DNA from 3 places in the Glutamicibacter sp. St.4D3 genome. Region 2 is predicted to be linked to each of the others. Evidence: riboswitches for the same ligand, from Rfam matches in the RefSeq annotation. Region 2 holds a riboswitch; each other region holds the start of a gene.
The links. A riboswitch is a leader RNA that binds a small molecule or an ion and turns the genes downstream of it on or off. The one in region 2 is predicted to bind S-adenosylmethionine.
Positions count from the first base shown of each region.

Region 1: it holds a riboswitch for S-adenosylmethionine, as region 2 does, so the genes downstream of both, AC6I21_RS13230 (OsmC family protein) here and AC6I21_RS01210 (ABC transporter ATP-binding protein) in region 2, are expected to answer to the same signal.
Region 3: it holds a riboswitch for S-adenosylmethionine, as region 2 does, so the genes downstream of both, AC6I21_RS05705 (methionine ABC transporter ATP-binding protein) here and AC6I21_RS01210 (ABC transporter ATP-binding protein) in region 2, are expected to answer to the same signal.

Region 1 covers NZ_AP039380.1:2,864,911-2,874,960, reverse strand. The annotation lists gene AC6I21_RS13260 (LutC/YkgG family protein) at 1-153, opposite strand, end outside; gene AC6I21_RS13255 (LutB/LldF family L-lactate oxidation iron-sulfur protein) at 150-1,622, opposite strand; gene AC6I21_RS13250 ((Fe-S)-binding protein) at 1,619-2,383, opposite strand; gene AC6I21_RS13245 (L-lactate permease) at 2,529-4,208, shown strand; gene AC6I21_RS13240 (FadR/GntR family transcriptional regulator) at 4,254-4,964, shown strand; gene AC6I21_RS13235 (cytochrome P450) at 5,062-6,219, opposite strand; gene AC6I21_RS13230 (OsmC family protein) at 6,288-6,827, opposite strand; SAM riboswitch class IV at 6,859-6,980, opposite strand; gene AC6I21_RS13225 (MarR family winged helix-turn-helix transcriptional regulator) at 7,186-7,635, opposite strand; gene AC6I21_RS13220 (bifunctional 3-phenylpropionate/cinnamic acid dioxygenase ferredoxin subunit) at 7,820-8,137, shown strand; gene AC6I21_RS13215 (NAD(P)/FAD-dependent oxidoreductase) at 8,138-9,274, shown strand; gene AC6I21_RS13210 (MFS transporter) at 9,291-10,050, shown strand, end outside.
Region 2 covers NZ_AP039380.1:239,545-249,594, reverse strand. The annotation lists gene AC6I21_RS01230 (ASCH domain-containing protein) at 71-535, opposite strand; gene ggt (gamma-glutamyltransferase) at 904-2,745, shown strand; gene AC6I21_RS01220 (LLM class flavin-dependent oxidoreductase) at 2,837-4,240, opposite strand; gene AC6I21_RS01215 (acyl-CoA dehydrogenase family protein) at 4,286-5,626, opposite strand; SAM riboswitch class I at 5,642-5,731, opposite strand; SAM riboswitch class I at 5,996-6,106, shown strand; gene AC6I21_RS01210 (ABC transporter ATP-binding protein) at 6,112-6,939, shown strand; gene AC6I21_RS01205 (aliphatic sulfonate ABC transporter substrate-binding protein) at 7,031-8,044, shown strand; gene AC6I21_RS01200 (ABC transporter permease) at 8,048-8,872, shown strand; gene acs (acetate--CoA ligase) at 8,905-10,050, shown strand, end outside.
Region 3 covers NZ_AP039380.1:1,232,980-1,243,029, reverse strand. The annotation lists gene AC6I21_RS05725 (LysR family transcriptional regulator) at 1-450, shown strand, start outside; gene AC6I21_RS05720 (ADP-ribosylglycohydrolase family protein) at 512-1,420, shown strand; gene AC6I21_RS05715 (MetQ/NlpA family ABC transporter substrate-binding protein) at 1,591-2,466, opposite strand; gene AC6I21_RS05710 (methionine ABC transporter permease) at 2,509-3,234, opposite strand; gene AC6I21_RS05705 (methionine ABC transporter ATP-binding protein) at 3,243-4,052, opposite strand; SAM riboswitch class I at 4,127-4,216, opposite strand; gene AC6I21_RS05700 (plasmid pRiA4b ORF-3 family protein) at 4,491-5,864, opposite strand; gene AC6I21_RS05695 (3'-5' exonuclease) at 5,939-6,937, opposite strand; gene AC6I21_RS05690 (hypothetical protein) at 7,243-7,941, opposite strand; gene AC6I21_RS05685 (ABC transporter ATP-binding protein) at 7,938-8,855, opposite strand; gene AC6I21_RS05680 (GntR family transcriptional regulator) at 8,859-9,236, opposite strand; gene AC6I21_RS05675 (hypothetical protein) at 9,667-9,945, shown strand.

The DNA of each region.
Region 1 (10,050 bases), 720 kb from region 2:
CTTGTAGTCCACCAGGCGGTCCACCAGCAGCTCGATGACCTCGGTTTCGCTGAGCTGCGAGGTGGTGCGGTAGTCGCGCACCACCGGTTCCACGCGCGGGTTATCGGCCAGCGCGGTGCGGATCCGGCCCAGGATCTCTTCCTTGGCGCTCATTTGCCCTCCTTCTCGCTCTTCCACCAGTCGCGGAAGGACTTGCTTGGCGGTGCCGGGATGTCGCGGCTGGCGGTCCAGCCCGCCGCGATGCCCGGCAGGCGCTTGATCTTCTTGTCCCGGCCGGCGGCCAGCTTGCCCAGCGGCAGCCCCTTTTCCAGCAGGTCCAGGTTCCGGCCCTTGCCCAGCGCCCAGGAGCCGCCCTTCATCAGCAGGTCCATCTGGGTGGGCAGCAGCTTCTTGCCGCGCTGGGAATCCACGTCCTCCCCGCGCAGGTGCACCAGGATTTCGGGGATGTTGATCTTCACCGGGCAGGCGTCAAAGCAGGCGCCGCACAGTGAGGAGGCGTAGGGCAGGGAGTTGTTCTCCTCGGCCTCGATGCCGGTCAGCAGCGGGGAGAGGATCGCGCCGATCGGGCCCGGGTAGGTCGAGCCGTAGGCGTGCCCGCCGGTGCGTTCGTAGACCGGGCAGACGTTCATGCACGCCGAGCAGCGGATGCAGTTCAGCGCGCTGCGCCCGAAGCGATCCGACAGCGCCCGGGTGCGCCCGTTGTCCATCAGCACCAGGTGCACGTTCTGCGGCCCGTCGTTCTCGGTGACCCCGGTCCACAGCGAGGTGTACGGGTTCATCCGCTCCCCGGTGGAGGAGCGCGGCAGCAGCTGCATGAAGACCTCGATGTCCTGCCAGGAGGGCAGCACCTTCTCGATCCCCATCACGGTGATCAGGGTTTCGGGCAGGGTCAGGCACATGCGCCCGTTGCCCTCGGACTCCACCACGCCCAGGGTGCCGGTGTCCGCCAGGGCGAAGTTGGCCCCGGAGATCGCCACCTTGGTGGAGAGGAACTTCTTGCGCAGGTGCTTGCGCGAGGCCTCGGCCAGCTTGGCCGGCTCATTGGTCAGGTTCGGATCCACATCCGGCATCTCGCGCAGGAAGATGTCGCGCACCTCGGTGCGGTTCTTGTGGATCGCCGGGACCAGGATGTGGCTGGGCTTGTCGTGGTCCAGCTGCACGATCAGTTCGGCCAGGTCGGTTTCGAAGGCGGCAATGCCCTGGGTTTCCAGGTGCTCGTTTAAGCCGATTTCCTGGGTGGCCATGGACTTGACCTTGACCACCTCGGTGGAGCCGGTCTGCTTGATCAGGTCGGTGACGATCTGGTTCGCCTCGGCCGCGTCGCGGGCCCAGTGGATGATGCCGCCGCGGGCGGTGAAGTTCTTCTCGAACTCCTCCAGGCGCTCATCCAGCCGTGCCATCGCCTGGTTCTTGATCGCCTCCCCGGCGTTGCGCAGCGACTCCCAGTCCGGCAGCTCGCCGACCACGCGCAGCCGCTTGTCGCGGATGGAGTGGGTGGCGTGGCGCAGGTTCGCGCGCAGCTGGGTGTTCTGCAGCTCGTGGTGGGCGGCCTTCGGGAAGGACTCATCGGCAAACAGGTTGCCTTCCCCGGCCGCCGGCATGCCCAAAAATACCTGACTCACAGTGCCACCATCTCTTCCTTCGTGCTGGCCAGGATGTTGGCCAGGTGCATGGTGCCCGGCTTCTGGCCATTGCGTGAGAGCCCGCCACCGATGTGCATCAGGCAGGAGACGTCTCCGCCGACGCACAGCGAGGCGCCGGTGGAGGCGATGTTGCGGGCCTTGTCCTGCAGCATCGCCGAGGAGACATCGGAGTTCTTGATGGAGAAGGTGCCGCCAAAGCCGCAGCACTGGTCTGCCTCGGGCAGCTCCTCCACTGTAATCCCGCCCACCGACTTGAGCAGGTCCAGCTGCCGGTCGCCCAGCTTCAGCAGGCGCATGCCGTGGCAGGAGGGGTGGTAGGTGACGCTGTGCGGGAAGTAGCTGCCCAGCTGTTCGGCGGCGTTGGTGATGCCCAAGACGTCGGTGAGCAGCTGCGAGAGCTCGTAGGTGCGTCCGGCGACCTCCGCGGCGCGGGACTTCAGGTCCGGCTTGCCCAGCCGCTCGGCCAGCATGCCGTGCTGGTGCTTCAGTGAGGAGACGCAGGATCCGGAGGGTGCCACGGCCACGTCGTAGTCGGCGCGCTCGAAGGCCTGGACATGGTTTTCAACCACCGGCAGCGCCTCGGGCATGTAGCCGGAATTCATGTGCATCTGTCCGCAGCAGGCCTGGCCGGCCGGGAAGATCACCTCATGGCCAAGGCGTTCCAGGATTTTCACCGTGGACTTGGCCGTTTCCGGGTACATCGCGTCGACGATGCAGGTGGCAAAGAGTGCAATACGCATAAGAATAACTCTCTCGCTGTGTGGTCTGACCATACTAGGCGCATCTTCCGGATCCCGTCAAGACTTGTTGTGATAGCACTCACCTTGTATTATCGGTGGTCTGACCATATGTGGTCTGACCATCACTAGTAAGGACGCCCACACCGTGTTTACACCATCAACCGAGCCGATCGCCGGCAGCGTGGCCATTTCCGCGCTGGTCGCCCTGATCCCGCTGCTCACCTTCTTCGTCATGCTGGCCGTAGTTAAGGTCAAAGCCCACTATGCCGGACTCAGCTCCCTTTTGGTCGCGATCATCGTGGCGATCTTTGGCTGGCAGATGCCGGTGGGGCTGGCCATCAACTCCGGGGTGATGGGCGTGGTGTTCGGCGCCTTCCCCATCGTGTGGATCGTGGTCATGGCGATCTGGCTCTACCAGGTCACCGTGGTCTCCGGGCGCTTCGAGGATCTGCGCCGGGTCTTTGACGTGATCGGCGGCGGGGATGTGCGCATCCAGACCGTGCTGATCGCGTTCTGCTTCGGCGGCCTGCTGGAGGCGCTGGCCGGGTTCGGTGCCCCGGTGGCGATCACCGCCACCATGCTGCTGGCCCTGGGGCTCTCCCCGCTGCGTGCGGCCAGCGCCGTGCTGATCGCCAACACCGCCCCGGTGGCCTTTGGCGCCGTGGCCATCCCGATCACCACCGCCGGTGCGCTGACCGGGATCCCGGCCGGGGAGATCGGCGCCACCGTCGGACACCAGTCCCCGGTGCTGGCCCTGTTCGTTCCCACCGTGCTGGTGCTGGTCATCGCCGGGTGGCGCAGCATGCGCCAGACCCTTCCGGTGACCCTGGTGATCGGCATTTCCTTCGCCATCGCCCAGTGGCTGTGCGCGACCTACTTCTCCTATGAACTGACCGACATCGTCGCCTCGCTGGTGGGCCTGGGCGTTGCGGTGCTCTTCTTGCAGGTGTGGAAGCCCAAGGGCGCCGACGAGGCCCGCGAGCGCATCCTCACCCCCGAGGCGCTGGCCAAGCCGGTGGACGCGAACCGCAACCTGCGCCCGGGGGCGACCTGGATGGCGTTGTTCCCCTACGTGCTGGTGATCCTGATCTTCGGTGTGGCCAAGCTGTGGCGCCTGGGCGTGGACATCCCGGCGGCGCTGGCCGCCACCGACGTGAAGTTCGGCTGGCCGGGGCTGCACGGGAACATCGTGGACGGCAACGGCGAGGCGGTCTCCTCGACGATCTACAACTTCAACTGGCTCTCCACCCCCGGCACCCTGCTGCTGATCACCGGGCTGATCGTGGCCATCGTGTACTCCAAGTTCGATGACGGGGGCAAGTACCCGATCGCCGTGGGCAACGCGATCGTCGAGATCGGGCGCACCGTGTACAACATGCGCTTCGCGGCGCTGACCATCCTCTCGGTGCTGGGCCTGGCCTACGTGATGAACCTGTCCGGGCAGACCATCACCATCGGCACCTGGATGGCCGGGGCCGGTGGCGCGTTCGCCTTCCTCTCACCCATCCTGGGCTGGATCGGCACCGCGGTGACCGGCTCGGACACCAGCGCGAACGCCCTGTTCGCCAAGCTGCAGCAGACCGCCGGGGTCAATGCGGGCATCGACCCGACCCTGCTGGTGGCCGCCAACACCTCCGGCGGCGTGGTCGGCAAGCTGATCTCCCCGCAGAACCTGGCCATCGCGGCGACCGCGGTGAAGATGGAAGGCCAGGAGTCGGTGATCCTGAAGAAGGTGGCCGGCTGGTCGGTGGGCATGCTGCTGGTGCTGTGCGTGCTGGTCTACCTGCAGTCCACCCCGGTGCTCAGCTGGATGCTGCCGCACTAGGCCCGTGGCCCTGGCCAACGGCGCAACACACTAAAATGGGTTCTGATGTCTACAAAGCCAACTCCGCGTGCCTACCAGGTGGTCCTGGAGGCCATTGAGCGTGACCTGCGAACCGGGAAGCTGAATCTGGGCGATCAGCTGCCCGGGGAGCGGGCGCTGGCCGAAACCCACGGGATCTCCCGGGCCTCGGTGCGCGACGCAATCCGCATCCTGGACGTGATGGGCGTGGTGCGCACCTCCACCGGTTCGGGCCCGAACTCCGGGGCGGTGATCATCTCCAACCCCTCGGCCGGGCTGTCCCAGGCGCTGCGCCTGCACGTGGCGGCCAAGGGCATCCAGGTCCGGGAGATCGTGGAGTCCCGGATCCTGCTGGAGACCTGGGCGGCGCAGATGACCCCGCGCGACCCGATCCACGCCCAACAGGTGATCGAGCGCACCGCGGTGTTGATCATGCGCATGGATGACCCGCAGCTTTCCCGCGACGAGTTCCACCGCATTGACGCCGAGTTCCATGTGCTGCTCTCCTCGATGGCCGGCAACTCAGTGGTGGAGGCGATGATGGAATCCCTGCGCCACTCGATCAGCGACTACGTGGCCTCGGCCATCCCGGACGATGCGACCTGGCAGCCGATCGTGAAGGTGCTGCGCCGCCAGCACAAGGCAATCCACCGCGCGTTTGCCAACAACAACCGGGAACGGGCCGCGCACATGCTGGAGGAACACATCAACTGGTTCTACCAGCAGACCCGCTTCTAGGCCGGGTTCCGGACCCGGCAGTTTCCTTACCGCCAGCAGGCGCCGTCCCCCACCAAAGGAGACGGCGCCTGCTGGCGGTTGGTGGCCCGCGGCCGGTTCAGTCCAGCTGCAGCGGCAGCGTGGAGTACCCGCTGCCGGGGTAGTGGGCCCGGGCCGGTGCCTGGGCGCCGGGGGCCGGGGCAATGCTGCTGGTGCGCTTGAGCAGTTCTTCGACCAGCACCCGCAACTCCAGCCGTGCCAGCGGCGCCCCGGGGCAGATGTGGATGCCCGCCCCGTACAGCAGGTTCAGCCCCGGGTCCCGGTCCAGGCGGAACTCATCCGGGTCCCCGAACACGCTCTCATCGCGGTTGGCCGAAGCCCACACCACGGTCACCCGCTCACCGGCCGGGATCAGCCGCCCGTTGACTTCCACATCCCGGGTGGTCACCCGGCGGTTGGCAATCAGCGGGGCGTGCGCCCGCAGGATCTCGTCGTTGGCCGCCCCGATCAGCGAGGGATCCTCGCGCAGACGGGTCTGGATTTCCGGGTGGGTGGCCAGGAAATTGGCCAGGATCCCGACACTGGCGGCAATGGTGCCCAGCTCACCGACCGTCCAGTTGCGCAACAGGCTGACCAGCTCCTCGTCGTTCAGCGCCCGGCCGTACACCTGTTCATGCAGCAGTTGGGTCGTCAGGTCCTTCGGCGCGCGGTGGCCGGCCTCGCGCCGCTGCTGGAGCAGCTGGCGAATGTATCCGTCAAACTCCACGGCGATGGCCTTCATCGCCGGTCGGTCCTGGGCCAAGGTGGCCGTGCGGTTCTTCGCGGTCCAGGCGCGCAGCGGTTCCTCCAGCTCCCGCGGCCACCCCAGGAACGCGCTCTGGGCGCGCAGTGCATAGACCTCGGCCAGCTGCTCAATCACGTCGACCGGTTCGTGCAGCGGCAGCTCCCGGAGCAGGCTGAGCGCCACTTCCCGGCACACCGGCTCGAAGCGGCGCATCAGCTCCGGGGTGAAGTAGCGGTCATTGACCGCCCGGTAGACGGTGTGCTCCGGTGGATCCATGCCATTGGGCACGGTCAGCCGCTGGGAGACGGCGTTGCTGAACTTTTCCGGATCACGTAGCACCCGCAGCGCATCTTCGTGCCCCAGCACCGAGTAGCCGAGGAACTCGCTGTGGGCGACGGGGCACTGGGCCCGGAGGCGGTCGTAGGCGGCAATCTGGTCCTCTAGCACCTCCGGGGCCCGTGGGTCCCAGTCCGGCGCGGCTGATGCTGACATGCTGCTTTCCTCCAATGCTCGCCTGGCCTCAGGCTACGCGCTGGCAGGCGGACCGGACAAGGCCCTGGCTAGCGTCCGGACACGAGGACGTTGACGCTCACCGGTACCGGGTTCTTGAAAACGTCCAGCACCGGGCAGTGCTCATCGACCACCCGCTGCAGCTCAAGATAGCGTTCGGTGGATTCCGGGCCGGTGAGCTGCACATCCAGCTGAACACCGGTAAAACCGGGGCGCACCGACGGGGCGGCGCCGAACAGGCCGTGCACATCCAGATCTCCGTTCGCGGTGACCTTGATGTCATCCACCTGGATCCCCAGCTGCTGGGCGTAGAGGCGGTAGACCACGATCTGGCAGGAGGCCAGCGCGGCCAGCGCGTACTCGACCGGGCTGGCGGCCGCGTCGTCCCCGGCCAGCGGCGCCGGCTCGTCGACCTGGAAGGTGTGCCGTCCGGCCTTGATGTCGCTGGCGACCGCACCGGTACCGCTGCCGGTGACGGTGAAGGACAAGCTGCCGTTGGCGGGGTCGGCCGACAGCCGTTCGTTCCATGCCTGCGCGGCGGCATCCAGTCGCTGGGCGCGGTCCTCGGCGAGGGTCAGGGTGCTGGTCATGGGAAATCTTCCCCTTTCTGGCGCAAGGGGGCGCCATCGCTTACGCTGCTGGCCTTCAACAGCGTCGAATCATCACCTGGGGCACCCCGCACAATGGCGCAAATAGGGTTGCCGTCCGACCAGCCAGGGCTTGTACGGTCGGAACTCGTGATTCAGTGTTTCTGTTCTATCCCGCATCGGGCGGGGTGGACAACGAGCCGCGTCATGTTTCGTCATCGAGTCATGTGCGGAGGTAGGTCACGTTCGGGCCGGGCGATGGGGGAGCACGGCGGTGGACCAATGAGGTGTTGCGTCCAGCAGCACCCCGGCCCTCATGGCAAGCGGCACCACGCTGCGCACCCTTTGTCTGCGGCTGCGGTTAACCGGCGTCGGCGGCGTCGGAGTTGTCGTTCAAACGGTGCAGCAGATCGGCGAAACGTTGCACGTCCTCGGTGGACCAGTCCTCCAGCTTGTCCCGCAGGCGCTGGCGCTGCGCCTGACCGCTGGCGTACCAGGCGTCGCGCGCCCGCTCGGTGATGGACACCAGCTGGGCCCGGCCATCCTTGGGATCCGCGGTCCGGGTGATCAGTCCCTGGGTCTCCAACTGCTTGACCAGCCGGGAAATCGTGGCCTTGTCCAGCTGCAGCGATTCGGCAAGGAACCCCTGCTGCTGGGAATCGTGATGCACCAGGATAGCCAGGATCCGGTAACCAGGGGCCTGCAGCTGCGGGTGGATCGCCTTGGCGCGCTGAACCAGGGTCTGGCGGGCGCGCAACAAGGTCGTGGTGAACTCTCTTTCCACCGTGGTGAAAAGTTCTTCGTCATGCATGGAACCATTCTAGGCGGGCGCACACCCCGGCCATGATCTGCCCCGACCTGTTCGGGCTTCCCACGCCGGAACAGGAAACGCTGGCCCAGGGATACGCCCAGCGGGACGTGACCGAGCTACTACGTGAGCGTCCGCAGAAGGTGACAAGATGAGAAAGACTAATTTTAGAACCGAAGGAGAAGCAGTGAGCTACACGGTGGGTCCAGTCGACATGATTCCGGTCGGCGAGGCGCTGAAGGTCGAATCCGATGACAGCGGAGCCAAGGAGGACATCGCCATCTTTCATGCGGAGGACGGCAACTTCTACGCCCTGCAGGATGAGTGCACCCACGAAGTCGCCTCCCTGTCCGAAGGATGGATTGAAGACTGCGAAGTCGAATGCCCGCTGCACGCTTCCCGGTTTAACCTCAAGACCGGCAAGGTCCTGTGCCTGCCAGCCTATGTTGATGCGCGCACCTACAAGGTGGAGGTCATCGACGGGATGCTGGAGCTGCACTTCTAAATGGGTTCAGTGCATATCGTCGGGGCCGGGGTCGCCGGTTTCTCCCTGGCCCACACGCTGATCCAGGCGGGCTATGCCGGAAACATCACGCTCAGCGATCCGGAGGGGCTGCCCTACGATCGCCCGCCCCTGAGCAAGACGCTGGAACGGGTCAACCTCGCACCCCCGGCATGGTTTATTGAGCACTCGGTGCAGCTGCAGCCGCAGCGCATTGACCAGGTCCAGGCACCGGAATCCGAACAGGACTGGCTGGTGCTCGCCACCGGAACCACGCCAAGGAGACTGCAGGTGCCCGGGGCCGAACATGCCCGGGTGATCCATACGGCCAAGGACGCCGAGGACCTGTCACAGAAGCTGTCCTTCGGCGCCTTCGGAACCCAGGTGGTGGTCATCGGTGCCGGGCTCATCGGGGCCGAATTCGCCGCCGCGGCCCGACAGTTCGGTGCCATGGTCACCTTGATCAGCAACCAGCAGGTGCCGCTGGTCACCGCCTTTGGCGAACCCATGGCCCGCCAGCTGCACGAGGACCATCGGCTGAACGGGATCCGGGTGGTGACCGGGATGGCCGAGCGGATCACCGAAAACAGTGTCGAGGTCAATCAGGAGAGCATCGAGGCCGACGTCGTGGTGGCCGCGATCGGGGTGGAGCCGAACCTCACCCTGGCCGACACCCTGGGCCTGGAAACGAACAATGGCATCATTGTGGACGCGGGCATGCGCACCAGCGTCCCCCAGGTGCTGGCGATCGGGGATGTGGCCCGCGAGGCCGGTGCCCGCCCCCTGCGCCACTGGGACCGGGCCAATGAGGATGCGGCGCTCGCCGCCGCAACGATCATGGGCACCAGCGCCCCACGGCGCAAGGTGCCCTGGTTCTGGTCCGACCGCCACGAATCCCACGTGGAAGTCGTCGGGGACTTCACCGCGGTGGCGCGCACCGTGGCCCGCCACACCCGGCAGGGCAAGATCCAGGTGCTCTTCGGCCTGGATGGGCAGGACCGCCTGGTGGCCGCCTCCATGGTCGATGGCGGGCTGATGGGCCGGGCCGTGCGAAAATTGATTGAACAGGAGATCACCCCGCCCATCACCGACCTGGAAGATCCGGGGATCACTCCGCGCAATCTGGGTCGCAAACGGTAGGCGGGTACGCAGCAGCATGGAATCTAACAAGGCAGTCGAAGCACTCCGGACCCCCACCGCTCGCGTGGGCGTCGGCTGGATCGCCGCGGTACTGATTGTGCACATCGGCATCAACGTCGGCTTCTTCGCACCCATCCAGGTGTTGCTGGGACTGCACTCCGAGGCGATCTCCCCGCAGCAGAAAAACGCCACCCTGTCGCTGGTGACCGGCGTGGGCGCGGTCGTCTCGATGATCGCGAACCCGTTGTTCGGCGCCCTCAGCGACCGAACCACCTCCCGCTTTGGCCGCCGCGTCCCCTGGATCGTGGCCGGTACCCTGGGCGGTGCGCTGGCCCTGCTGCTGATGTCCACCGCACAGACCGTCACGGTGCTGGTGCTGGGCTGGGCACTGATGCAGGCCGCGGGCAACGCCGCGCTGGCCGCGGTGCTCGCCGTCGTGCCGGACAAGGTCCCGGTCGCCCAGCGCGGCACCGTGGGTGGGCTGATCGCCCTGGCCCAGACCCTGGGCATCCTGGTGGGCGCCGGCATCGGCATGGTCGCCGCCAGCGACCTGGTGTTCGGCTACGCGATCGTCGCGGTGGTGATTGCCCTGTGCTCGGTGCCCTTCGTGCTGCTGCGCCAGGACGTGGTGCTGCCGGCCAGCGCCCGCGAGGAGTTCGCCTGGGGCAGCTTCCTGCGCAGCTTCTGGATCAACCCGGTCCGCTACCCGGACTTCGGCTGGGCCTGGCTGACCCGCTTCCTGCTATACCTTTCCAGCCAGCTGATCCTGGTCTACC
Region 2 (10,050 bases):
CTGTGAAACCCTGTGCAGATTCCTCATCCACGAGCCGGCAGATCCACCGGCGCGGAAAAACCGCTGGGGGCTACGCCCTGCCGGGGCCCATAGGCCAGGCGACAACGAAACGCTCAAGCACGACCCGGAAACCCGGCTGCGACGTCAGGGTCGGATCCCATTGGTGTCCAGCAGCCCGCTGGGTGCGACGCCAGTACTTCTCATGCTCGCGGCGCCAGCTGGCCAACGAGCGGTCATCCTCCCCTTCGGCAAAGGCGAAATCGGCGTCCACGTGGTCAAAGGCCGCCAAGGTGACCTCGGTGGTCTGCAGGATGAGACGCGCCGTACCGGTGGAATCGCAGGCTAGCCAATAGGCGCCTGCCTCCGGCAACGGTTCACCGCTTGCCGTGTACTCGTTCTCCAGGCTCGAGGTTGCGCGCTTATCCCCGTCGGAAACTGCGCGCAGCAACGCATCGGCCAATGCGGGACTGTCCCCGAAGTAGTCAACGACAGGCAACACCTCGGGTCGCAGGACCCCGCCCCCTGCCCAAAGCACATAGTCGCCCCACAATTGTCTTGCCCGCGCGAGGTCGACCGGCGGGAGCCGGGAGGCCGAGGAATCCATGGCCCCAAGCCTAGTGCTTTCCGCCATGGGCCGGCGCTGCACAGGGGCCTTTCATTGCCTCTGCCCGGAACCAAGGTTGCGCGCAAAAATCGGCGGGAAAGGCATATGGTGCTTCGTGCGCAGAAACCGCTGGCTCCTCTCCGAAGGACTGCCCCGCCCCGGAGGCACTGCGCCGAAAGCCGGTTCCTCAGGGCAACCACAACTTTTGGAATGTGATGCGTCTCACTTCCATTGGATGTGGTGCACTTCGCCTAGCTTGAGGGGGTCAGAACCCATCAACCCCCAAGGAGCGGGTAGCTGTGCACCCACGATCACTTCGCGCCCCAGCCTGCGCGATCAGCCTGGCGTTGGGCTTGACCGCGCTCAGTCTGGCGCCGGCCCAGGCGGAACCACGCCAAACCGAGAAGCAAGCCACCGCCACCGGTTACGGTGGCGCCGTGGCCACCGTCGACCCGGAGGCCTCTTCCGCGGCGATTTCCGTGTTGCGCCGCGGCGGCAACGCCGTGGACGCGGCGGTGGCCGCCGCCGCGACACTGGGAGTCGCCGAACCCTACAGCGCTGGCATTGGCGGCGGAGGCTACTTCATGTACTACGACGCCGACACCCGGAAGATCAGCACGCTGGACGGTCGGGAAACCGCCCCGGCCGCCATGCCCCACGACGCCTTCATTGATCCGCAGACCGGCAGCCCCTACCCCTTCACCCCGGAGCTGGTGACCAGCGGGGTGTCCGTGGGCGTGCCCGGCACGCTGGCCACCTGGGATGAGGCACTTGACCGCTGGGGAACGATGAGCCTGGGAAAGGCCCTGCAGCCGGCCATCAAGACGGCCACGCGCGGCTTCGTCGTGGATGAGACGTTCCGCGAGCAAACCCTGGATAACAAGGAGCGGTTCGAGGCCTTCGAGTCCACCAGGAAGCTGTACCTTCCCCGAGGGGATGCCCCCAAGGTGGGCACCGTGTTCAAGAACCCCGATTTGGCCAAGACCTATCGCATGATTGCGCGCCGTGGCATCAACTCGTTCTACCGCGGTGAGCTCGCCGAGCAGATCGCCGCGACCGTGCAGGCCCCGCCGGTGGTGCCGGGAACCGAGCTGCCCGTGCCTGCCGGCCACATGACCGCCGCGGACCTGGCACGCTACAAGGTCGTGAAGCAGAAGCCGACCAGGGTGAACTATCGCGGCCTGGACGTCTACGGGATGGCCCCCTCCAGCAGTGGGGGCACCACGGTCGGCGAGGCCCTGAACATCCTGAATCGGTTCCAGCTTTCAACGATGCCGCGACCCGACGCGCTGCACCACTACCTGGAGGCCAGCGCCCTGGCGTTTGCCGACCGCGGCAAATACGTCGGGGATCCGGCATTCGTCGATGTGCCCACCCGCCAGCTGACCGACCGACTCTTCGGGGCCGAGCGGGCCTGCGCCCTGGATCCGCAGCGCGCCTCCGTGAAACCGGTAGCGCCGGGCGATGCCGCCAATTATGACGGGCGGTGCCCCACCGAAGCCGGTGTGGTGGCGCAGGAGAAGGACACGGAGAACATCTCGACCACGCACCTGTCGGTGGCCGACCGGTGGGGCAACGTCGTGTCCTACACGCTGACCATTGAACAGACCGGCGGTTCGGGCATCGTGGTGCCGGGCCGCGGGTTCCTGCTCAACAACGAGTTGACCGACTTCTCCACCGTCTACGATCCGGCCGACCCGAACCGCATCGAGCCGGGCAAGCGGCCGCGCTCCTCCATGGCGCCGACCATTGTGCTCAAGGACCGCAAGCCGGTGCTGGCGGTTGGCTCCCCGGGCGGCTCGACGATCATCACCACGGTGCTGCAGACCCTGGTCAACCGCGTGGATCTGGGCATGGAGCTTCCCGAGGCGATTGCCGCGCCGCGCGCCTCACAGCGCAACACTACCGCGGTCACCGCCGAACCGGAGTTCATTGCCGATGATGCCCGGATGCTGGAGCCCTTCGGCCACCAGTTCGTGCCGTCCGGGGATTCCTTTACCCCGCAGGCGGAGATCGGTGCGGTGGCGGCCGTGGAGATCGGCCCGCGGGGCAAGCTGACCGCCGCGGCCGAACCGACCCGGCGCGGGGGCGGCTCGGCGATGGTGGTGAAGCAGCTGAAGGGACACAAGAAGCACAAGTAGCTCCCGCGCATCCACACCGAAGGCGGCGCGGCCGCGGAAAGACCAGTGACGGGTTTTTCCGCGGCCGCGCCGCCCTGTTCACCGCTGGCCGCTAGCGGGCGGCAGCCAGGCGGTTGGCGATCTTGTACTGGGCGGCGCGGTGGGTGTCCTTGACCCGGTCGCCGGCACCGAAGAGCTTGTTGCGCAGCGAGCCTTCGGCATACTCGGTCTTGTAGGCGCCGCGGGCCTGCAGTTCGGGAACCACATACTCGACGATGTCCTCAAAGGTTCCCGGGGTGATCGCGTAGGCGAGGTTGAACCCGTCCACGTCGGTGTAGTCCACCCAGTCGATCAGCTTCTCGGCCACCTCGGCGCCCGAACCGACGGTGATCGGGCCGAAACCGCCCACGCCGACCCACTCGGCCAGCTGCCGGATGGTCCACGGTGAGCCCTCGTCGCCGCTGGCCTTCTGGAAGGTCTCCACGGAAGACTGGATCGCGTTGGACTTCACGTTCGAGCCGATCACGTCGTCCGGGTCGTAGGCCGAGAGGTCCACCCCCATCCACCCGGAGATCAGCACCAGTGCCCCCTCGACGTCAGCGTAGGACTTGTAGTCCTCGTACTTCGCCTGCGCGGTGGCCGAGTCCTGGCCGGTGATGATGGTCTGCATGGCGAAGATCTTGATGTCGTAGCGGTCCCGGCCGGCGGCCTCGGCGGCGTCACGGATCTTGGTGACGGTGGCCTTGAGCATTTCCCGGGTCGGCGAGGTGACGAAGACGGCCTCGGCGTTCTCGGCCGCGAACTTCACCCCGCGGCTGGAGGCCCCGGCCTGGTAGATCACCGGGGTGCGCTGGGTGCTCGGTTCGGTGATGGCGATGCCCGGAACCTTGAAGTACTTGCCCTCATGGTTGATCGGGTGCACCTGCTCCGGGTTGGTGTAGATGCCGCTGACCTTGTCGGCCTTGACCGCGTCATCTTCCCAGGAGCCCTCCAGCAGCTTGTACACCACTTCCAGGTACTCATCGGCGTGGTCGTAGCGTTCGTCGTGCTCCATCTGGTCTTCCTGGCCCATGTTGCGCGCGGCGGAGGGCAGGTAGCCGGTGACCACGTTCCAGCCGACCCGGCCCCCGGTGAGGTGGTCCAGGGTGGCCAGGCGGCGGGCGAACGGGTACGGGTGCTCGTAGGCGGTGCCCGCGGTGATGCCGAAGCCGAGGTTCTCGGTGACCGCGGCCATGGCGGAGACCAGCAGGATCGGGTCGTTGACCGGGGCCTGGGCACCGGTGCGCAGCGGGGATTCGTTGGTGCCGTTGTAGACGTCATAGGTGCCCAGCACATCGGCGATGAACAGCCCGTCGAACTTGCCCTTTTCCAGCACCTTGGCCAGGTGGGTCCAGTAGCCCAGGGTGTTGTAGCTTGCGGCTTGGTCCTGCGGGTGGCGCCAGAGTCCGGGCGACTGGTGGGCGACACAGTTCATGTCAAAGGCGTTGAACAGGATTTCGCGGGGTGTGCGGCTCATGGCGGTCCTTCTTTCAGGGGTTTGATTCGATGGTGGCGGGCGGGACTAGCGGAAGCTGACCTGACCCGGGGCGGGGACGTCCCCGGTGGCGTTCAGCCGCACCGGGGGCACCGCGTTGATCTCGTAGTCGCCCACGATGCGGGATTTGTAGATGGCGGGGTTGTGGGTGGCGATGGTGCGGGCGTTGCGCCAGTGCCGGTCCATGTTGCAGCTGGCCTTGGTGGCCGAGGCGCCCAGCGGGTCAAAGAGCTTGCTGGTCACCCCGATGGTCAGCGGCTGGGTGACCGATTGGGCGCGGTTGGCGGCCAACTCGCACACCGCATAGCGTTCGGCGGGGCTCAGGTTGGCGTCGGCCAGGGCGGCCTCGACCTCCAGCACCGCGCCCATCACCACCGACTCGATGGCGAATACCTCGGCCGAGACCTCCCCCACGACCTGCAGGACCTGCGGTTCGTGGCGGACCGGGACCCCGGTGCCGGTGCTGAAGCTGCGGGTGCGCAGCTGGACCGAGGAGCGCAGGTCATTCAGCGCCGCGCGGGCCACGCCGGCCTGCACGGCCAGCAGCACCAGCTGGAAGATCGCCGATTCGGTGTCGTTCTCATGCTGCGGGATGAAGCTGTCCACCGGGACCCGCTCGAACGTGGTGGTGCCGGTGCCCGTCAGCTGCTGGCCGAACCCGTCCCAGTCATCCAGGATCCGCACCCCGGAATGCTGGGTGGCCACGACGGCGATCTGCCGACCGGGCAGCTGCGGGTGGGCCACGGCCACCATGGTCCAGTCGGCAAAGATGGTCCCGGTGCAGTAGTACTTCTCCCCGGTGACGAACCAGCGGCCCTCGTGCTCGGTGGCCGTGGTGTTCAGACTGCCCAGCCGGTTGCCGCCGCGTTCGGTGTAGGCGTTGCCCACAATGTGCCCGGCGGAGATCCGCTCCAGCCATTTGGCCTGCAGCGACTGGTCCTCGAAGGCCAGCACGTCTTCGACGAAGGCCAGGTGGGCACGCCAGAGCTGGGCGATGTGGGAGTCGGCTTCGGCCAGTTCAATCAGCAGGCGGAAGACATCGGACATGCGGGCACCGTACCCGCCGCGGTCCACCGGGACGCGCAGGGCCCCGAAGCGTTCCCGGTTCAGCAGCCCCACTTGCTCAAAGGGCAGGATGCGCTCCCGGTCCCGGTGGGCTGCGCCCTCGGCGATTTGCGCGAAGACCGGTCGGAAGGTGGCGGCCAGGCGTTCATATTGTTCGTCGGCCCCAGGCCCCGGGGTGATCTTCAGCAGCTGCCGCTCGGGCAGCTGCTCGGGATGCTGGTCCAGATCCACGGCGTTGCCGGCAGGGGCCTGGGCAGGGTCGGACAGCGTGTTGAAGTCCGGTTGGGGTTCGCCGAATGACATGCAAGAGCCTCAATTCTTCCATCGGTCCTGGCGGTAGCACCGGCCCGCATGGGGTGGTTGCTGCGGCGTCGTGGAGCCAGATCTCTCGGCCGCTCTGGATGGTTCATCTCATTTGTACCGGCGGTGACGAAGCCGGCTCAAGGCCGGCCGTCATATTTCGGGGCATGAAGCGCAGATGACGTCGAACGCCCGGATCGCGCGAATGGGCAAGACGTTACAGCCTGACCCCGTCAAGCGGCAGAATGATGCAGAATCCACAAGGGATCAAAGAAATACCAGAATTACCGGCCCCGGAAACGTACGCTTCGAAGATTCGTCACATTACGAACGATTTGCCTTCCATCCGTTCGGGACGATTACATGGTGGCGTAACCATCCCGAGCGGCCGAGAGATCTGGCTCGTTGACGCCGCAGCAACCACCATGACGGGGAGAAGGCCTCTTCCTGCATGGACGGTGCTAACGCCAGAAGCGATGGAGATGACAATGAGTACTGTCCTTGTGTCGCCCACACCCGTGGCGCCATCCACTGCCCGATCGGTTCAGTTCCACAACCTGGGGCGTTCGTTCACCGCAGGCCGGCAGACCCGCACGGTCCTGTCAGGCATCGACCTGCAGATCACCGCCGGTCAGGTGGTGGCCATCCTCGGCGCCAGCGGCTGCGGCAAGTCCACACTGCTGCGCACCGTCAGCGGCCTGGATCACCCCAGTGTCGGCCAGGTCCGCATTGGCGGCCACGCCGTGGAGGGAATCGATGACCGCTGTGCGGTGGCGTTCCAGGAACCCCGGTTGCTGCCGTGGCGGACGGTGCGCCAAAACATCGCCCTGGGCCTGTCTCCGCAGCTGACAGCCCAGGCCGGCCGCGAGCTGATCGCCGAGCTGCTGGAACTGACCGAACTCACCCACGCGGCGGAACTTCGTCCACGCGAGATTTCCGGGGGCATGGCCCAGCGCGTTTCACTGGCCCGCGCCCTGGCACGGCGCCCCGGGGTCCTGCTGCTGGACGAACCGTTCGGCGCGCTGGATGCCCTGACCCGCCTGAAAATGCAGGATCTGCTGCTGGACATCCACCGTTCGTTCCCGACCACGGTGCTGATGGTCACCCATGACGTGGACGAGGCCCTGAGCCTGGCCGACCGCGTCATTGTCCTGGGGCACCGGCGGCCGAACGCGGAGCAGAAGCAGAACGGGGCCGGGGTCATCGAGGACCTGATCCTGAACTCCCCCAGGCCCCGCAACCGGACGGGTTCCGGATTCACCACCCAGCGCGCGCATCTGCTGCAGCTGCTCGGTGTCGACCCGTCGGGCCATTAACCCCCGCGCCGCGTCGCCTTCCTGTCCACCCCTCACCCTTGCGTCCGGGCCTACTCCCGTGCGCCGCCGAACCCACCCGCTAAGGATTCCCATGTCAAAATTCACCCTGTCCCGCCGTTGCGCATTCACCTTCGCCGCCGTCGCATTGGCCGCGAGCAGCCTCAGCGGCTGCGCCGGGGAGAACGCCGCTGCCGGTGAGACCCTGACCCTCGACTATGCGACCTACAACCCCCTGAGCCTGGTGCTGAAGGAAAAGGGATGGCTGGAGGATGCGCTGGCCGACGACGGCATCAGCGTCGAATGGATCCAGTCGGCCGGGTCAAACAAGGCCAACGAGGCACTGCGTGCGGACGCCATCGACGTGGGTTCCACCGCCGGCTCCGCCGCCCTGCTGGCCCGCTCCAACGGTTCCCCGATCAAGACGATCGCGTTGTACTCGCAGCCCGAATGGTCAGCACTGGTCGTGGGCAAGGATTCACCGGTTTCCTCGGTCGCCGACCTGAAGGGCAAGCAGGTCGCGGCCACCAAGGGCACCGACCCCTACTTCTTCCTGCTGCAGGCCCTGCAGGAGGCGGGATTGGGGGAAAAGGACATCACGTTGCAGAACGTGCAGCACGCCGACGGGCGCACCGCTTTGGCCAACGGCTCGGTGGATGCCTGGAGCGGACTGGACCCGATCATGGCGTCCGCCGAACAGGACGGTGCACGCCTGCTGTACCGCAACCTGGACTTCAACACCTATGGGGCGCTCAACGCCCGCGAGGACTTCCTCAAGGACAGCCCGGAAGTGGCGCAGACCGTGGTTGACGCCTATGAGAAGGCGCGCCAGTGGGCCGGCAGCCACCCGGAGGAAACCGCGCAGATCCTGGCCGATGTCGCCGGACTGGACGCTCAGGTCGCCGACACGGTCATCTCCGAGCGATCCAACCTCGACGTGGCGGCGGTCCCGGACGAGAAGTTCGTTCAGGTGCTGGGCAACATTGGGCCGGTGTTTGTCGACAGCGGCGATGTGAAGAGCCAAGCCGAGGTGGACGCCGCACTGGACACCCTGGTTGACGACCAGTTTGCCCGGCAGGCCGATGCCTCACAGATTGCGGGTGAATAGGCGATGACCGCTCCTGTTGACCAGCAGCCGGCCACCACACAAGCCGATGCCCCGCGCGCCGGACTGCTCGCCGCACTGCTGGGGCTCCCGCACTGGCTAGTGGGCCTGGTTGTCCCCGCCCTGGTCCTGGTGGCGTGGCAGTTGGCCACGACAAGCGGACTGGTGCCCTCCTATGCGCTGCCCACCCCGGCCTCCGTCATCACCGCCGCCGTTGACCTGCTGGAGCGCGGTGAGCTGTGGACCCACATAGGCATCTCCGCCCAGCGGGTCCTGTTGGGCTTTGCCGCCGGTTCGCTGCTGGGCCTGGTCTTCGGTGCCCTGGTGGGACTATCGAAGCTGGCCGATGCCCTGCTGAGCCTGAGCATCGGGGCGCTGCGCGCGGTCCCGTCACTGGCCTGGGTTCCGCTGCTGGTGCTGTGGATGAAGATGGGTGAGGACTCCAAGGTCACCCTGATCATCATCGGCGCCTTCTTCCCGGTCTTCACCACCGTCTCCCTGGCGCTGCGCCACGTGGATCCCCAGCTGGTGGAGGCGGCCCGCTCCTTTGGCTACCGGGGCCTGCGCCTGCTGCGCACCGTTCAGCTGCCGGCCGTGGTTCCCGCCATCTTCTCCGGGCTGCGCCTGGCCCTGGCCCAGGCATGGCTGTTCCTGGTGGCGGCCGAACTGCTCGGCGCCTCCATGGGCCTGGGGTTCCTGCTCACCGATTCCCAAAACAATGGGCGCATTGACCGCCTGATCCTGACCATCATCTTGCTGGCGATCTTTGGCAAACTCACCGATGCCCTGCTGTCCATCGCCGAACGCAAGGCCATTGCCCGCTGGGCCTAGGGCCCGCGACCACGTGTAAAGGATTTTCTTCGATGACAACCATCGACCTGACCTCCGAGGAAAGCACCGACGAAGCCACCCGCCAGCGCTTCTGGGATGAAGCGGCGAACCTGCTGGACTGGGACACCCGATGGCACACCACCTCCCGGATCGTTGCCGCCGACCCCGCCGCCGAACGCGGCCCGCAGATTTCCTGGTACCTGGGCGGCACGCTGAACGCCGCCGTGAACTGCGCGGACCGTCATGTGGCGGCCGGCCGCGGTGAGAAGGTGGCCCTGTACTTCGAGGGGGAACCCGGGGACCGGGAGACCGTCACCTACCGGGAACTGGCCGAACGGGTATGCCAGGCCGCGAACGCGCTGACCGAACTGGGGATCGGGAAGGGTGACCGGGTGGTCATCTACCTGCCGGTGCTGGTGGAGACGGTGGTCATCACCCTGGCCTGCGCCCGCATTGGCGCGATCCACTCCCTGGTTTTCGGCGGGTTCTCCGCCGCGGCCCTGAAGTTCCGGGTCGAGGACACCGCAGCGAAGCTGCTGGTCACCACGGACGGCCAGTTTCGCCGCGGCGCCGCCGTCCCGGTCAAGGACAACGCGGACGCGGCGGTGGCCAGGGAGAACAACATTGAGAACGTGCTGGTGATCCGGCGCACCGGGTGCGACATCGCCTGGACCGAGGGACGGGACGTGTGGTGGCACGAGCTGGTGGACAGCCAGCCCACCGAGCACCAGGCCCAGGCGTTTGACGCCGAAACCCCGCTGTTCATCATGTACACCTCCGGGACCACCGGCAAGCCCAAGGGGCTGGTGCACACCACCGGCGGCTACCTGACCCAGGCCGCCTACAGCCACAACCTGTTGTTCGCCAACCCGGACCCGGCGCTGCGCGAGCTGGACGTGCACTGGTGCACGGCGGACCTGGCCTGGGTCACCGCCCACACCTACGAAATCTATGGTCCGCTGGCCAACGGGGTCACCCAGGTGATCTACGAGGGGGTGCCCAACGCCCCGCACCCGGGACGGCATTTTGAGATCATCGAACGCTACAAGGTCACCAGCTACTACACGGCCCCCACCCTGGTGCGTTCGCTCATGGGCTGGTTCCCCGACGGCATCCCGGCACACTATGACCTGTCCTCCATCCGGGTGGGCGGCACCGTGGGCGAGGCGGTGAACCCG
Region 3 (10,050 bases), 990 kb from region 2:
TTCGTGGAAACCCCACAGGTGCCCGAGGGGCTGGTGGCCCTGACCGTCTACACCGACCAGCTGGTGCTCATCACCCCCGAACACCACCCGTGGGTGGAGCGCGGCACTCCGGTCACCCTGGCCGAACTGGCCGCGACCGCGCTGGTGGAGCGCGAGGCCGGTTCGGGCACCCGCGCCTTCCTGGACAGCTATGTGGGCACCGAACGGGTTACCCCGATCGTGGAGTTCAACTCCAACTCGGCCATCACCCATGCGGTGGCCGCCGGGCTGGGACCGGCGGTGATTTCCCGGCTGGCCATCGAAGGCAGCGCCGCCCACCCCGGGTTCGTGCAGCTGCCCATTGCCGGCACCGCCCTGAACCGGCCGCTGCGGGCGATCTGGGAGGCCAGCCGTCCGATGTCCGCGGCCGTGGCCCGCTTCATGGAGATCTGCACCTCCCCCGACCCCTAGGTCCGCACCCGGCCGGGGCCGGGCACCTGCGCGCGGCCGGGGCGTGGCTAGAATGGGAGGCGTGACTCAAACCGGTGATTTTGAAGTTTTGCCCGACGACTACTCCGACAAGGTTTTCGCGGTCCTGCTTGGCCTGGCCGACGGCGCGACCCACGCCCGGGAGGGACACGAACCCGGGGCCACCGAACTGCTGGCCCTGTACGTGGCCGATGGTCTGCTCGAAGCCCTGGAGTGGGCGAACAGCGGGGTCGCCAGCGATGAGGCAGCCTGCATGTGGCTGGCCTCCCTGCGCGCGTACAAGCAGCTGACCGGTTCCTTCCCGGAATCCGCGCCGCAGCCGCTGGAGCGTTGGATCGACACCGAATTCGCCGCCGTGGAGCGCCCCGAGGGCATCGCGGCCGGGGACCCGGCGAACCTGGGCGGGCTGGACAGCGCGGACATGGGCTATGCGGCACGTCCCACCGGCGCCCAGAACGACAGCACCGGGGTGCTGCCGCGCGCCGCGGTCACTGCACTGGTCTCCCGGGTACCGCAGGCCAACACGAAGGCGCTGGCCAAGTCGGCCGCGTTCCTCAGCCACGGGGAACCGGCGGCGAACACCGCCGCCGCCGCCGCACTGATCCTGCGTTCGGCCCTGGAGAAGTCCACCGCCGCAGCCGGGGACTGGCAGGGGCACCTGGAGGGACTGGAAGGCAGCGCGGCCGAGGCCCTGCGCGGGATCGTGGACACCGTTGCCGCTTCGCTGGACCGTCCCGCCGCCGAAGCCTATGCCGTTTACTTTGGCGGGGCTGATGAGAACGAAGACGAGGATCCGCAGGCCGAGCAGCCCCGGGATCCGGAAGCCGACGCGTACGCCGTCGCCCTGCTGGCGGCGGTGTACGGCACCGACCTGATCGCCGAACGCCCCGCCTCGGTGCTTGATGACATCATTTCCGAACTGCATGAGCGCTGGATGGGCCTGGTCGGCTGACCGAAAGGTTGGTCCCCGGGCCGCTGGCCCGTCGGGGTGACGCGCTCCTGCCCACCCGTTCACGAGAACGGGTTATTGGGCACGAGCGGTGGGCCATGACCCGGCAACGTAAACAGCCTGCGAGGGACAAGCCGGTGGCTTGTCCCTCGCAGGCGTTTTAGATGTGTTCGTTAGTTCTGGGTGTTCCAGGTGGCGATGTCCGCTGCCGGGTCACGATCCCAGGGGGTGGGCAGTGCACCGTCGAGGTAGTCTTCGTACCATTCGCGCACCTCATCGGAATGGTAGGCGGCTTCCAGGGCCTTGCCCTTCTCGGTATCCATGAAACCGGGTTTTGCCGCCACCAGGTTGTTGTAGGGAAGGGCGTCCTCCTCTTCCTCAAACAGCAGCGCATCCTGCGGGGTCAGCCCGATCTCCCCGCCGAGCCTCACGAACAGGAAGCCGGCATCCACGTCGGGCAGGGTCTTGGACAGCGACTGCTGGTCCACCTCAACGAAGGAGAAGTTCTTGGGGTTCTCCAGGATGTCGTTCTGCGAAAGGTGGATGACGCTCTTGCCCTCGGTGATCTTCAGCAGCCCTTCCGTGGCCAGCAGGGCCAGGGCCCGGCCGTTGTTCGAGGGATCCACCGGGATGGCGATCTTGGCCCCATCGGGCAGTTCCTCCGCCGACTTGTGCTTGGTCGAGTACAGCCCGGCCGGTGAACCGTACATGTAGAAGGCCGGGTCCACCTCGATGTTCTGATCCGCCGTGAACTGCTCCAGGTAGGCTGCGTGCTGGAAGAAATTCGCGTCATATTCACCGTTCGCCACCACGTGGTTGGGCTGGACAATGTCGGTGACGTAGGTCGCCTGCACATCCCATCCCTGTTCCTCCAGGATGCGCTCGGCGATCTTCGTGGGCTCCTGGGTGGGCGCCGATTCGGTGACGATCAGCTTGATGGTCTTGTCGTTCCCGGCATTGACATTGCCGGTCAAACCGCATGAAGCCAGCAGACCGGTGACGGCCAAGGCGGCTGCTGAGGTGATGATCCTGCGACGAGTCAGTGACATGGTGTTCCTTTGAAGTAGTGAAGGTGAAGTAACGGGTGCTGGCTATCGTTTGTCGTAGCGCCGGGCCAGCGCAGTGCCGGAGACCTGCACCAGGTGCACCAGCGCGATCATCAGCACGATGGCCAGGAGCATGACACCGGTCTCGTAGCGGTAGTAGCCGTAGCGGATGGCGAAGTCGCCGATCCCTCCGCCGCCAACCAGTCCTGCCATGGCCGAGTAGGAGATGAAGGAGACGGTCATGATGGTGATCGAGCCAAACAGCGCCGGTCGGGCCTCCACCAGCAGGACGTCGCGGATGATCTGCCCGCGGGTGGCGCCCATGGCATTGGCGGCTTCAACGACGCCCGACCCCAGCTGGGTGATGTTCTGTTCCACGAAGCGGGCAAAATAGGGAATCGCGTTGATGGTCAGCGGGACAATCACCGCGGCGGTACCCACCGTTGTTCCGACGATGAACCGGGTGACCGGGATGATCGCGATCAGCAGGATCAGGAACGGGAAGGAGCGGATGGTGTTCACTGCACCATCGACAATGCGGTGCAGCCGCGGTCGGGGCCGCAGGCCCTGCGGTGACATGGAATAGAGCCAGATTCCCAAGGGGGTACCGATCAGGATCGCCAGGGGAATGGAGACCAGCAGCATCGCCAGGGTCTGGCCGATCGCAACTCCGATCTCGGGTCCCAGTTCCAGCAGGCGGTCAATGCTGAACGTGGCCACTGCGCCGTTGCTGCTCGCAGCGGCCGCAAGCGGAAGATAGATTGTGCTCAAGACGTCTCCTAGGATGCGGCAGCCGACAGCTGCGGGGTGCGGTGTTCTTCCTGGCCGGTGGGGCGCTGCAGGACGATCTCGTCACTGATCAGGTAGCGTCCGATCGCGGTATGCGGGCTGAAACCCGGTTGCTTCAACTCGGCCAGGTCAAACTGTTCAACCAGCCGCCCGTCCTCCATTACCGCCACGTTGTCGGCGATGGCCTTGACCACGTTCATTTCGTGGGTGACGATCACGGTGGTAATTCCCAGGTTGGCGTTAATGTCCAGCAGGTATTGGAGCACCGAGGCGGTGGTGCGCGGGTCAACGGCGCTTGTGGGTTCGTCGCACAAAAGCACCTTGGGCTCCGTGGCCAGGGCGCGGGCGATGGCCACGCGCTGCTTTTGGCCGCCGGAGAGCTGGGCCGGATAGGAATGGATCTTGTCGGCCAGGTCCACAATGGCCAACGCCTCCTGGGCCTTCGCTCTCCGTTGGCGGGCGGGAACCCCGGCAAACTTGAGCGAGAGCTCCACATTTTGGGCGGCAGTGCGGTTATTGAGCAGGTTGAAGTGCTGGAAGATCATGCCGATTTGATGGCGTTCGCGCCGCAGCTCTTCCTCTGAAAGTTCTGTCAAGTCCACGCCGCCAACCTGGACCGAACCACTGTCCGGGCGCTGCAGGAGATTGATGTTGCGGATCAGGGTCGATTTTCCCGCTCCCGAGAAACCGATAATTCCTTGGATCGAGCCCCGGGGAATGTCCAGGGACACGTTGTCCACGGCCGTGAAAGCGTCGTTGCCGGTGCCGAAGCTTGTCGATACGTTGCGCAGGCTGATCATGTGTACTCCTCGTCTTTACCGCGACGAAGCGTCCCGGCCGCGCAGCCTCACTGAGGAGGGGTCAGCCAGGAAATTCTCCATCGTTTCTGGCAGTAGCACCGTGCCCCAGGGGGTGGTTGCCGCGACGTCGTAGAGCCAGATCTCTCGGCCGCTCTGGATGGTTTGAAGGTCATCGCCTTCGTTGTCCACCAGTCTGGCGCAGGGATGGAGAACGGCTCAAAGGGCTGGTCACAAGCTGCAATGATCAGTCTTATGGCGACATTTCGGGCGTCACATCCCGTCATCTTCCGCTGTTGTGACGACATGTGAATCGACGGGTGAGGCGGATTGCAGATTGTGGGCACACCAAAGCCATAATGCATGGCCTCTTGGGGCCCGCAGGCCAACAGCGCTGGCAGGCGGTGGACCGGTTCGCCCCGCACACCGGTGCGGCCCGGCTCAGGACACGGGAGCCTGCAGCACCATCCGCGCGAATTCGTCCACGTGTTCCTGGGCAGGCTTTGAGAAGTAGCCGCCGGAGTCCCGTCGGTGCCACCGGGCGAGCTCCTCAAACAGGAGGGCTAGAGTGCTGCGGTGCACGACCGCATGGCGCCCCAGCGGCTGACCCAGCGGCCCCATCCGGTAACCCAGCAAGTTCATGACCTCGGTAATGTAGTCGGACGCCGCGTCGCTCAGCGCCTCGATCCCGGCGGCCCGGCACAACCAGTAGGCGATGGTGCCATCGCGCAGGCCCTCGTCCTTTTCCGCCGTGTTGATGGCGTTGAGCAGATAACGGGCGAGGCGCGGTTCATCCCCGGCCAGTTCACTGCCCTTTTTCGTGGCGAGCACACGCCCGCGGTAGACCCGCACCAGTCCGGCCATGCGCGCCACCTCACGCAATTGGGCCACCGTGGGCATCGTGTGTTCACGCTTGCGCGAGGAGGATTCGTAGTCAATGCCCTCCCACTGCAGGCGCTCCACCAGTTCCGCCACGGCCTTCGGGTTCATCCAGCTGGCGGGGGTGAGCTTGATGCCTTCGCCCTGGGCCAGCTCAATGAGCACCTGGAAAGGCCGAACTATCTCCGTGAAGAACCATTCGGGGATCCGCGCGCCTGCCGCGGCGTCGGTGATTCCGGCCTCGCTGGCTAGGATCAGCGCGTAGCGCCGTACCCCCGAGGGCTTGCCGCGCAGCCACTGGCCAAAGACCGAGTTTCCCGCGAGGAGGCTGAAGTACAGTTCCAGCTCGCGGTTCGCCGCCTGCTGGTTGTAGGTCATCGGGTCGAAGTCGAGCTCATCGCCGGAGCGCCAGCGCAGCCAGTCGATGGTTTCCTGCTGCTCCTCGGTGGGCTGCTCGGCGTTGAACTCCTCCAGCTTGTCGTACCAGCCCGATAATCCTCCGCTGTCTTCCACCGGCGCCCGCATTTCCCCCTCGAGCACCCGGGCGGCGCACTGCTCGTCCGGGCAGGGGGTTGATGATTCGAGGGTCAGACGGTGCGTCCAGTTGTCCCCGAAGTCGTACACGTAGAACAAGGTTCCCGGGTTGACCGCCAGGGCCTGGCCGAGTGTGGTGCCCTCCTGCGGCTGGCCCTCCAGCTCCTCGTCCAGGGCAAGCTGGTCATACCAGCTGGTTCCGGTCTGTGGCTTGCCCCATCCCTGGGTGGGGTCCGCGCTGTGGAAGGACTGCAGGTGGCTGTTGTCCCAGCCCATGGCGATCTGGATGATGTCACCGGCAGCGGCCAGGTCCAGGTCGGCCGGAATCTGGATGCGCCGCCAGATCAGCGGTTGGGATTCCATCAATTCAATGCGCAGCGTCAGCAGGTCGCGAGAAGTCATAGACCCATCGTTGCAGATCAGCGGCTTGGAACGAAGACTGCGGGAGGATAAGTCGCGCCGCGTCCCGCGGCAGATTACTGCAGGGCGAAGCCTTCGACCAGCTGCATGAATTCGCCCTCGGAAATGATCTCCACCTTCTGCCCGGCGGCACGCAGGCGCAGCACGTGCTTGGCCTTGTTGGTCAGCCGGCCGTTGGACAGGTCCTCGGGGACAAAGCCGTCCCCGACCACCAGCGCGGTCGTGGCGCGGGTGACCCGCGAGGCGGTCTGTGCGCCGCGGGCGGCGGCCCATTCCTTGGCCTGGGGCCGCGGCACGCCCAGGTTCCCGGTGAACACCACGGTTTGCCCGAACAACGGGTGGCTGGCATCGGCCTCCAGGTTCGGCGCCGGGTTGTCCCCCTCCTGCGGCCAGAACGCGAACGCGTCGCGCGGGGGCATGGCGTTACCGCGGGCCAGCCAACCCTGCGCGTCACGCATGGCCCGGGAGATCTCATCGCCCGGCTGCCAGGGGCGGGTCAGGCCCAGCGGCACCGAGTAGTGTTCGGCAGTGTTGTGCACGGTGGGGGTTTGGCCGCGTTCGGCGATATCGATCATGGCCCAGGCGCAGGCTTCGGCGTCGGCGAGCGCCTCGTGGTGGTTTTCGATCGGGTGCCCGGCTTCCTCGGCCACGAACGGCAGCGAATAGCTGGGAAGGTCATAGGCCTTGCGGGAGAGCTTAACGGTGCACAGGTGCTGGATCTGCGGGACCGACAGTTCGCTGGCCTCGGCCGCGGCCCGGATTACCCCGGAGTCGAACGCCGAGTTGTGCGCGACCAGCACGTCTTCCCCGACGAACTGCAGCAGGTCGGTCAGCTTCTCGCCAATGCGCGGGGCGGTGGCCACCATGTCCTCGGTGATGTGGTGGATCGAGACGTTGCGCGGGTCGAAGTGGTCGAAACCGGCCGGCGGCTTGAGCAGCCACTGCTCGGTTTCCACGATGCGCCCGCCACGCACCTTGATCAGCCCGACCGAACAGGCCGACCCGATGAATCCATTTGCCGTCTCAAAATCAACTGCGGTGAAGTCCAAAGCCACATATTCACTGTACTCCGCTTTCCCGACCGAACGGTTCAGGCCGGACACCCACGGGCCCGCGGAAGCGGTCCAAGATCACCGTTACCAGGTACGTGCTCAGGGTAAATCCTCCGCGGTGACTTGCGGATTTATTGGGGCCGCGCGCTTGGGAGCATGACCCGTGCCCGCTCTGTGCCGCAGCCAGCGCCCCGGCACGATCTCACAGTCTGCACGCCGTCGGCAACCTCCGGGGCATTCCTGGGTCCGGACGGCGCCGGGCCCCGCACGCCTTCGCGGGGTGCGGGGCCCGGGTGGGGCCGGTGGTTTTAGGCGCTGGCCCTGCGCAGGGTGAGGTAGGAGGCCCCGGCCATCAGCACGGCGACCGCGCCGGCGCCAAGCACCACTCCCCCGGCGGTCCAGGTGACGGCCCAGCTCCAGAACTGGCCCCACCGCTCGCCCAGCGTCATGTAGAACACCGTGCCCAGCACCAGCACGCCCAGGCCGATGAAGAACACCAGCAGCCCCGTGGTGCGCCAGCGCAGGTAGATGGTGGATACCCAGAAGCCGATCATGAACAACAGCACCATCAGCGCGAAGTAGAACATGATCTGGATGAACCAGTTGTTCTCCGCCACCCACTCCAGGGCGAAGAACCGCCCGTTCAGCCACCACCCGTTCGTGGCCTGCTCCACCAGGCCCATCAGGTAGTAGAAGCTGGAGAGCACCAGCGCGCACAGCCCGAACAGGGCCAGGGTGCCCAGGTAGAAGCTGCGCCGCGAGACGCTCATGGCCTGGGAGAACGGGAAGGTCATCGTCAGCGACTGGATGCCCAGGGCCAGGAAGTACCACATCGGGGCCTGGGCACCACCACTGTAGGTCACTTCGCTCTGCCCGCCGGCCTGGCGCACCAGCCAGAAGATCGCCATGGTGAACATGAACGATGCGCCCAAAATCAGCAGCGGGATGCCGATAAACGTCCACTTGTTGATCAGCTGCATGCGTGCAACTTGGATGACCCGGTTCATTTCATTGCCTCAACATTCTGCTTGCTCGTACCCTCGCCCATGGCGCCCATGGCGCTGCGGACCACCAGCTGCTGCAGGGAGACCGGGGTCAGCTCCAGTCCCAGCTGCCTGGCCTGCTGGCGTTCGGCCTCGGAGAGTGTTGCCCGGATGCTGATGCTGGCCAGGGACCCCAGCGCGTCCCGGTGGATCACCGGGTAACCGCCGATGAATTGGGTGACCGCCTCGGCGTTGCCGGTCACGGTCACCGCCGCCCCGCGCAGCGCGTCGGCCTCCTCATCGACGATGATCTTTCCGCCGTCGATGACCACCACGTGCTCCAGCAGGTTCGCGACCTCATCGATCAGATGGCTGGAGAGCACGATGGTGCGCGGGAACTCAGCGAAGTCCTCGACCAGCCGGTCGTAGAAGATCTGCCGGGCCACCGCATCCAGACCCAGGTAGGGTTCGTCGAAGAAGGTGATCTCCGCCCGGGAGGCCAGGCCGATGATCACGCCCACCGCGGAGAGCTGTCCGCGCGAGAGCTTCTTGATGCGGCGCTTGAGCGGCAGCTTGAACGCCGCGACCAGATCCTGGGCCAGGTCCTCGTCCCAGTTTTCGTAGAACAGGGACGCGGCCTTGAAGGCCTGCCAGGGCTTGAAGTCATCCGGGTACTTCTGTGATTCCCGGATGAAGCACGTGCGGGCCAGCGTCGGATCGTGCTCGAACGGGTCATGCCCGAAGATCTTCACCGAGCCGTCGGTGGCAAAGCCCTGGCCGGTGAGGATGGACATCAGTGTCGTCTTGCCGGCCCCGTTGCGGCCGAGCAGGCCGTAGATCCGTCCCGCCTCCAGCGAGAGGCTCACATCATCCAGGGCCCGCACGTCCTTGAACTTCTTGGTCAGGTGGGTGGCTTGGATCGCCGGTGCGTTGGTCATGGCTTACACTTCCTTGCCCGATAGTTGGCCGTGGGCGGCCTGGATCATGTCGATCAGTTCCTGGGTGCCGATGCCCAGCTTCTGGGCTTCGGCGGCCAGGGGTTGGATGTATTGCTTGCTGAAGTGCTGGCGCCGGGCTTCGATCAGCCGGTCGCGGGCTCCGTGGGCAACAAACATGCCGATTCCCCGTTTCTTGTACAGCAGCCCGTTTTCCACGAGCCGGTTGACGCCCTTGGCCGCGGTGGCCGGGTTGATCCGGTAGAACGCGGCGAATTCGTTGGTGGAGGGCACCTGGGCCTCCTCGGCCAGCACCCCGGAGACGATGTCATTTTCGATCAGCTCGGCTATCTGCAGGAAGATCGGCTTCGAGTCGTCGATCACTGAACGCCTCCTCTATGTGTCCGAACAACAGCGGTTCCCCTCGTCCTGTTACTCGGTTCATTACTCATGTAACTAACCATATAACCAGCCTCGAGATCCGACAAGACCCTGCAGTCGGAAAAGTTGATCCCGCGTCGGTGCAGCAGGGATCCAAAGTTAAGGTTTCTTAACTGTTCGCGGTTCGTGAACGCGCTGACCTGTAAAGACGCGGATTTCGGTGGGATTTCAGCTGTTCCGGGTCAGTAACTCAGCTAACACAAAGTTTGAACAGAAAGGATGGAATCAATCCACCACAGATGAGGAGGACACTGATGACCAAGGCACTACCTTCGCCTGCTTGCGCATCACGCCGGCCCTGAGCAACGCGTGTTGAACCATGCCGACCGGGTCCAAACGGATCCCCGACGACAGAATCAGGAACCTTCCGACAGTGATGTACTCCCCGAATTTCGATGGCCCCTCCGAAGCCCAACAGCGGGCCAATAACCGCAGCCGCTTCACCACCATGCTTGCCTCGGTATCCATGCTGACCCTGGGCTTGAGCCTGAGCGCAGTGAATTCCGCCGGCGCGGTGGCGCCCAACGCGCAAGGCACGGTGCAAAGCGCCGCCCAGACCCCGGCCAGCGGCCAGGTCCTTGGCCACACCACCCCCAAGCAGCTGACCCGCAGCCAGGATGAATCGGAGGACGAGGACAACGCCTCGGCCTAGCCGCCGATCGGAGTTGAAGCAAGGAAGCAGTAAAGGTCGGGGTCACCAGCACGTGCTGGTGACCCCGACCTTTTCCTCTCCTCTGTGTGACCGATTCCAGGCAGG